DNA from 2 places in the Anaerotruncus massiliensis (ex Togo et al. 2026) genome. Region 1 is predicted to be linked to the other one. Evidence: predicted binding sites of a transcription regulator. Region 1 holds the regulator's gene; the other holds the start of a gene.
The links. Region 1 encodes Rex, which represses fermentation and respiration genes when NADH is low (regulators of the CRP and FNR family bind a similar motif). Its sites were predicted from a motif close to ATTGTTAANNNNTTAACAAT; they were not measured.
Positions count from the first base shown of each region.

Region 2: RCI06_RS07840 (phosphoenolpyruvate carboxykinase (GTP)) is a predicted target of Rex. The motif match lies at 2,532-2,551, and genes of this name have one in related genera.

Region 1 covers NZ_JAPJQF010000017.1:32,813-36,859, forward strand. Annotated here, with positions in the region: gene RCI06_RS07240 (helix-turn-helix domain-containing protein) at 1-13, opposite strand, end outside; gene RCI06_RS07245 (hypothetical protein) at 174-371, shown strand; gene RCI06_RS07250 (sigma-70 family RNA polymerase sigma factor) at 386-691, shown strand; gene RCI06_RS07255 (isocitrate/isopropylmalate family dehydrogenase) at 803-1,987, shown strand; gene RCI06_RS07260 (redox-sensing transcriptional repressor Rex) at 2,018-2,665, shown strand; gene RCI06_RS07265 (hypothetical protein) at 2,890-3,573, opposite strand; gene ychF (redox-regulated ATPase YchF) at 3,573-4,047, opposite strand, start outside.
Region 2 covers NZ_JAPJQF010000020.1:5,597-9,643, reverse strand. Annotated here, with positions in the region: gene RCI06_RS07850 (hypothetical protein) at 1-334, shown strand, start outside; gene RCI06_RS07845 (hypothetical protein) at 462-587, opposite strand; gene RCI06_RS07840 (phosphoenolpyruvate carboxykinase (GTP)) at 600-2,369, opposite strand; gene tsaD (tRNA (adenosine(37)-N6)-threonylcarbamoyltransferase complex transferase subunit TsaD) at 2,588-3,613, opposite strand; gene rimI (ribosomal protein S18-alanine N-acetyltransferase) at 3,610-4,047, opposite strand, start outside.

The sequences.
Region 1 (4,047 bases):
TGTTAGCCAGCATTCCGGTCACCTCACTGTCCTGATAATAACACATTTCGTGTATTTCGTCAACAAAATATTGCAAATTGTGCGAATTTTTCTTGTGAATACACATTTCGTGTGGTACTCTTAAGATAGGAAGCAAAAATCACACGATTTGTAAAATCACAAGGAGGAATTGAATGGATTTAACCGCTTTGTCGGAGGAGTACCGGACGGCGGCCGACCGCCTGCAGGAGCGCCTGCGGGAGCTGAGGGTGTTCGCGCAGACGGCGCGCGGCGAGGAGGCGTTCGCCGCGCAGCGGCGGATCGACGCGCTCTACGCCGAACTGTACGACCTGCGCGTGGTCATGGACTACCTGCGCCACTATTATGACTGAGGGGGGCGGGGCACATGTTTGACGTATGTGAAAGCACCTTTTCCCTCCAGGATTTCGAGCGGATCGCCGCGCCGCAGTGCGCCGACAACGCACCCGCGCGCGCACGGTACGCGCGGTTCCTGCGCAGCGCCGTGCGCCACCTGCCGCCCAAGCAGCGGCAGGTCGTCGCGCTCTATTTTTTCGGGGGGCGCAACATCCCGGCGATCGCCCTGGAGCTCGGGGTGCACCCCTCCACCGTGAGCCGCAGGCTCGCGGCCGCCAAGCGCACGCTGCGCGCCCAGGTCGAGATGTGCAGCGAGGCGGGGCTGTTCCCCTCGTAAAAGCGGGGGAGGCGACCGGATTTCTTTCCATCGTTCATTGACAATGGGGTAAGTCTGTTATAAAATTATCATATATAGACAGACCGTCCGGCGTGAGAGCGCGCGGGGGAAATGAAAATATGGGAGGAAACGCGATTGGACCAGAAAGTCAAAGCCGCCGCTGAAAAGTTCGCGGCGCTCGTGGAAGCGCAGCTCGCGCGCAACGAGCGCATCAAGGCGCAGAAGGAGTTTACCGACTACGGGAAGCTCGACACCATCGTCATCGGCGTGTGCGGGGGCGACGGCATCGGCCCCATCATCACGAACGAGGCCGCGCGGGTGCTCCGGCACCTGCTGGCGGACGAGGTCGGGGCGGGCAAGGTGGAGTTCCGCACGATCGACGGGCTGACGATCGAGAACCGCGCGGCGCAGGGCAAGGCGATCCCCGACGACGTGCTCGCCGAGCTCAAAAAATGCCACGTCATCCTCAAGGGCCCCACGACGACTCCGCGCGCGGGCGACCCGTGGCCCAACGTCGAGAGCGCCAACGTCGCGATGCGCAAGGAGCTCGACCTGTTCGCCAACGTGCGCCCCGTCAAGGTGCCGAGCGAGGGGATCGACTGGACCTTCTTCCGGGAGAACACCGAGGGCGCCTATGCGATCGGCTCCTGCGGCCTCAACGTGGACGAGGACGTGGCGTTCGACTTCGTCGTGACCACCACCGAGGGCACCGAGCGGATCGCGCGGCTCGCCTATGACTACGCGAAAAAGAACCACAAGAGCCGCGTGTCGATCATCACCAAGGCGAACGTCGTCAAGACGACCGACGGCAAGTTCCTGAAGCTCTGCCAGAAGATCGGCGAGGAGTACCCCGGCATCACGACCGACGACTGGTACATCGACATCACCACCGCCAAGCTGATCGACCCCAAGCGCCGCCGCGACTTCCAGGTGTTCGTGCTGCCCAATCTCTACGGCGACATCATCACCGACGAGGCCGCCGAATTCCAGGGCGGCGTCGGCACCGCGGGCAGCGCGAACCTCGGCAAGCGCTACGCGATGTTCGAGGCGATCCACGGCTCCGCCCCGCGCATGATCGCCGAGGGCCGCGGCAAATACGCCGATCCCTGCTCGATGCTGCGGGCGGCGGTGCTGCTCCTGAGCCACATCGGCTACCAGGCCGAGGCGGATAAGCTCGAACGGGCGCTGGACATCTGTATGTACGAGGAAAAGAAGCTCGCGGTCACCGGCCGCGACACCGGCTGCACCTGCGAGGAATTCGGCAACTATGTGATGGACACCATCGCACGGCTGTAACCGGGAATTCTGGATCGAGAGGTTTTGCATATGCCGAAACACGAGGGTGTTTCCCTATCCGTTATCAAGCGGCTGCCCAGGTACTACCGGTTCCTCGGCGACCTGCTCAGCCGCGACGTCACCCGTATCTCCTCGCGCGAGCTGGCCTCCCTGATGCAGCTGACCGCGTCCCAGATCCGCCAGGATCTCAACTGCTTCGGCGGCTTCGGGCAGCAGGGCTACGGCTACAATGTGGCCGCGCTCCACAAGGAGATCGGCAATATCATGGGTCTCAACAAGCATACCCCCATGGTTCTCATCGGCGCGGGCAACCTCGGCCGCACGATCGCGCGCCACATGGATTTCGAGAGCAGCGGCTTCAAGCTCGTCGGGATCTTTGACGACAGCCCCCGCGTGATCGGCCAGAAGGTGAGCAGCCTGACCGTGCAGGACATGGCGGGGCTCGAGGCGTTCTGCAAGGAGCAGTCCCCGCGGGCCGCCATCCTCTGTATCCCTAAGGAGGTCGCCTTCGAGACCGCCCAGCGGCTCATGAAGCTCGGCGTCAACTGCTTCTGGAACTTCTCCCATTACGACCTCTCCCTCGACTTTGAGGGTGCGGTCGTCGAGAACGTCCACCTGGGCGACAGCCTCATGACCCTCTGCTACCAAATCAACGCCGCCTACCCCGAGGATGAATGACGGGGAGGCGAAAATAAGAAGGCCCCCGCCTTGCGGCGGGGGCCTTCTTTTGTCCGGTTTCCTCCGGAAGCCGTCAGCCCCCTTTCTTGAAAGAAAGGGGGCAAAGAACGTTTGGCGCAGGCCGGCCGCGTCCCCCGCAAAGGGGGGCGCCGTGAGAAAGCCAAAAGCAAAGATTTTCGCCCGCCTTTTTCAAAAGGCGGCGGGGCGGCGCCCCGGCCTGCTCTTCAGCTTTCCGCGATAACGAAGTCCGCGGTGATCTCCGAGCAGGCGAGCGCCTGCCCGCCGGTATCCGCGAAGCAGCTCAACTGCGCCGCGCGGTAGGTGCCCGGCGGCAACGGCTCGTCGAAGAGGTCGATGGGCAGCGTAATCGTGACGGTCTCACCCCCGTGCAGCACCCGTTCGGCGTTCACGTCGTCGGGGTTTGCCATCAGCCCCGCGCGCGGGGTGAGCGGCACGACGGCGTCCCCCTCCACCCGCCGGAAGTCGAACCAGTGGGTGTAGATGAGGTCGTTTTCCGTCCGGTTGGTGACGACGAGCGCGATCTCGCCGGTCCCAACAGGGTAGCTCTCCCGCTCGGGACGGGCGTCCACGCTGCGTTCCCCGGCGGGGAGCGCGGCGGCTTCGGGAAGCGGGGCGGTATTTTCCGGTTCGCCGGATTCGGCCTCGGCGGACCCGGCCTCGGAAGCCGCGGAGGATTCCGCGGGGACCACTTCCGCCCGGGAGGGGACCCCGTCAACGGGGGATGCGCTTTCCGGGGCGGGCGCGCCGCCGGGCAGGCCGACCACGCCCAGGACGAAGTCGTTCTGCGCCTCGGGCAGGAAGGCGGCGCGCTCCGGGTGCGGCCGCAGGAACAAAAAGAGCAGCGCGGCGAGCGCGAGCGCGCCGCACAGGACCAGCGCCCGCCTCATCAGACGTTGAAGCGGAAGAGGACGACGTCGCCGTCCTGCATGACGTATTCCTTGCCCTCCGAGCGGACAAGGCCCTTCTCCTTGGCGGCGGCCATCGAGCCGCAGGCGATGAGGTCGTCGTACGCGACGACTTCGGCGCGGATGAAGCCCTTTTCAAAATCGGAATGGATCTTCCCGGCGGCCTGCGGGGCCTTGGTGCCGCGCGTGATCGTCCACGCGCGCACCTCCTGCTTGCCGGCGGTGAGGTAGGAGATCAGCCCGAGCAGGGCGTAGCTCTTTTTGATGAGGCGGTCGAGGCCCGACTCATGCAGCCCCATCTCCTCGAGGAAGAGCAGCTTGTCCTCGGCGGACATGTCGGCGATCTCCTCCTCGATCCGGGCGCAGATGGGCAGCACCTCGGCGTGCTCCGCCGCCGCGATCTCCTCCACCTCATGGTAAAAGCGGTTCTGTTCGATGCCGCCGGTGAAATCCGCC
Region 2 (4,047 bases), on a different contig from region 1:
GGGCTACGACTACCGCGACAAGCGCACCTTCGGCAAAATCGGCGACGAGATCGCCGCGAGCCGGGACCTGCTCTCCGAGCTGGCTTCGGCCGCCGCCCCCGCCGAGTACCAGGAGGCCCACAAGCTCTTCGCCGCGGCCGCGGAAAAGACCGCCGCCTACTACGACAGCTTCACCGCGATGACCCGCTCCCCCTCCAAGGCCAGCTACGATAAGTCGGTCAAGGCGAGCCAGGAGGCCCAGAAGGCCATTCTTGCGGCGGTCAACCAGTTCGTGGAGACCTATACCTCGCTGCATCCGGGCTCCCAGTTCACCCGCATCCCCGTGGGCGCCTGACTTCCACAAGCATCTGAAGAGCGCCGGGCGCGAATGCGCCCGGCGCTCTTTGCGTCATCCCCCGCGGAGGGACGCAAAAAGGCCCCGGACGCTTTGCGTCCGGGGCCTTTTGACATCGTTGAAAGAGCTATCTTTTGTCGCGGAGGATGAGCGCCGCCATGACGCCGAACGTCACGGCGATCGCCGCGGCCGCGCCCACGAGGGCCGTGGCCGCGATCCCGCGCCAGGGGTTGAAGAGCCGCAGTTCTTTCATCATAACGGCACCTTACTTGTCGAGGTTGGCTTCGAGGGTCGAGAGCTGGCTTTCGAGTTCCTTCGGCAGCTTGTCGCCAAACTTCGCATAGAACTCCTTGATGCCCTTGACCTCCTCTTTCCAGAGGGCCTTGTCGACGGTCAGCAGGTCCTTGACGGTGTCGGTGGTGACGTCGCCGAGACCCTCCACGTCGATATCCTCCGGCTTCGGCTCGTAGCCGATCGGGGTCTCCACCGCCTCGGCCCTGCCCTCGCAGCGGTCGATGATCCAGTTCAGCACGCGCATGTTGTCGCCGAAGCCCGGCCAGATGAAGTGGCCTTCGTCGTCGGTGCGGAACCAGTTGACGTTGAAGATCTTGGGGGCCTTGTCGCCGAGCTTCTCGCCCATTTCGAGCCAGTGCGCCCAGTAGTCGCCCATGTTGTAGCCGCAGAAGGGCAGCATCGCCATCGGGTCGCGGCGGACGACGCCCACGGCGCCGGCGGCGGCGGCAGTCGTCTCGGAGGCCATGGTGGAGCCGACGAAGACGCCGTGCTTCCAATCCCTCGCCTGGTAGACCAGCGGAGCGGTCTTGGCGCGGCGGCCGCCGAAGATGATCGCGGAGATGGGCACGCCGTTGGGGTTATTGAACTCGGAGGAGATGCAGGGGCAGTTGACCGCCGGAGCGGTGAACCGGGAGTTGGGATGCGCGCCCTTGGAGCCGTCGGTGCAGTCCCACTTCTCGCCCTTCCAGTTGAGCGCGTTCTTGGGCGGGTTCTTGTCGAGGCCCTCCCACCAGACGGTGTTGTCGTCGAGGTTGTGGACCACGTTGGTGAAGATCGTGTTCTTCTGGGTGGAGATCAGCGCGTTGGGGTTGGACTTCATGTTGGTGCCGGGGGCGACGCCGAAGAAGCCGTTCTCCGGGTTGATCGCCCAGAGGCGCCCGTCCGGGCCGACGCGCAGCCAGGCGATGTCGTCGCCGACCGTCCAGACCTTGTAGCCGGCATCCTGGAATTTCTTCGGCGGGATGAGCATGGCCAGGTTGGTCTTGCCGCACGCGGAGGGGAACGCCGCGCAGACGTATTTGATCTCGCCCTTGGGGTTCTCCAGGCCGAGGATGAGCATGTGCTCGGCCATCCAGCCCTCGTTCTTCGCCTGGTAGGAGGCGATGCGCAGGGCGAAGCACTTCTTGCCGAGCAGGACATTGCCGCCGTAGCCCGAGTTGACCGACCAGATGGTGTTGTCCTCGGGGAACTGGACGATGTAGCGGTTCTCCTCCTCCATCTTGGCCTTGGAGTGCAGGCCGCGGACGAAGTCGTTGGAGGTGTCGCCGAGCTGGTCGAACGCCTGCTGGCCCATGCGGGTCATGATGTCCATGTTGAGCACGACGTAGATCGAGTCGGTCAGCTCAACGCCCACCTTGGAGAAGGGGGAGCCGATCGGGCCCATGCAGTAGGGGAGGATATACATGGTGCGGCCCTGCATCGCACCGTCGAAGAGGGTGCGCAGCTTGGCGTACATGACCTGCGGGTCCTCCCAGTTGTTGGTCGGGCCGGCGTCCTCCTTCCTGCGGGAGCAGATAAAGGTCCTGCCCTCGACGCGCGCGACGTCGTTGATGGCGGTGCGATGGAGCAGGCAGCCCGGGAGCTTCTCGGGGTTGAGAGCCTCCATCTCGCCGGTCGCGAGAGCCTGGTCGCGCAGCTCTTTGAGCTGGGCCTCGCTGCCGTCGATCCAAACAACCTTGTCGGGTTTTACAAGCGCCTTCATCTCCTCAATCCAGTTGAGGACATTCTTGTTGTTTGTCATGATTGTTCTCCTCTCGGTGTATTTGGAATAATTTATAAAAACCATGCCGGAATGCGGGGGAATTTGGTCGGTTTTCTGTGGAGTTTCCCTAGAAAATCGAAATCTCCCACGTTTATCATTATAGACCGAACCTTTTGAAATTGCAATGGGTTTTCTGGAATTTGTGTTAATTTTTCGTCAAAGTTTTGCAGGAGGGCAAAGTTCCCTCCTGCATTTTGTCAGTCCCGCGCCGAAAACGCCGCCGCGATATCCATGGACGGGGCGGCGTTGAGGGAGAGCGCCGCGGGCGGATTTGCAAGGAATTCATAGTAGCCCTGCGCGCCGATCATCGCGGCGTTGTCCCCGCAGAGGGAGAGGGGCGGCACGTAAAGCGCAAAGCCGTTTTTCCGGCACATCTCCCCGAGCGCGGCGCGCAGGCCGCTGTTGGCGGAAACCCCGCCCGCCGCCGCGACGACGCGGTATCCGAGCTCCTTCGCCGCGGCCTCGAGGTGGCTGGTCAGCACCTCGCAGACCGTCCTCTGGAAGCTCGCGGCCAGCGAATCGGCGTCGACCTCCTCCCCCTTCTGCCCGGCGTTGTGCAGCAGGTTGATGACCGCCGTCTTGAGCCCCGAAAAGCTGAAGTCGTAGGGCGCGCCCTCGACGCGGGGCTTGGGGAGCTTATATCTGCCCGGGTCGCCGCGCCCGGCGGCCTCGTCGATGTAGACGCCGCCCGGGTAGGGGAACCCCATCGCGCGGGCGGACTTGTCGAACGCCTCCCCCGCCGCGTCGTCCCGCGTGCGGCCGACGACGCGGAATTCGGTGTAGGAGCGCACCTCGACGATGTGGGTGTGCCCGCCCGACACCACGAGGCAGAGGAAGGGCGGCTCCAGCTCGGGATGGGCCAGGTAGTTGGCGGCGATGTGCCCGCGGATGTGGTGGACGGGCACGAGGGGCTTTCCCGCCGCGAGGGCGAGCCCCTTGGCGTAGTTGACCCCCACGAGCAGCGCGCCGATGAGCCCCGGCGCGGCGGTCACCGCGACGGCGTCGATCCCCTCGAGCGGGACGCCCGCCTCGTCGAGCGCGCCCTGTACCACCGGCACGATGTTCTCGCAGTGGCGGCGGGAGGCGATCTCCGGCACCACGCCGCCGTAGACGCGGTGCTCCGCCACCTGCGAGTTGATGACCGAAGAAAGGACCCTGCGCCCGTCCTCCACCACGGCGGCGGCCGTCTCGTCGCAGGAGCTTTCGATCGCTAAAATTTTCATGTCGCTGTTTCCTCCCGCGCCCCCCGCGTCAAAAACGCCGTCATCAGGATGGCGTCCTCCGCCGGGTTGGCGTAAAAATTGCGGCGGCGGCCCACCGCGCCGAAGCCGAGCTTCTCATAGAAGGCGATGGCCGCGCGGTTCCCCTCCCGCACCTCGAGGGTCAGAAAGCCGAGCTTTTCCCGGCGGGCGTAGAGGAACATCCGCCGCATGAGCGCGGTGGCGATCCCCCGGCGGCGGAATTCCGCCGTGACCGCCACGTTCGCGATGTATCCCTCGTCCAGCACCCGGTGCATCCCGGCGTAGCCGACCACCCGGCTTCCGCTGCGGGCGACGAAGAAGACCGCGCAGGGGTTTTCCAGTTCCCCCGCGAGGGTGCGCCCGCTCCACGGCTGGGAGAAGCACTCCGCCTCGATTTCGGCCACCCCCGCCACGTC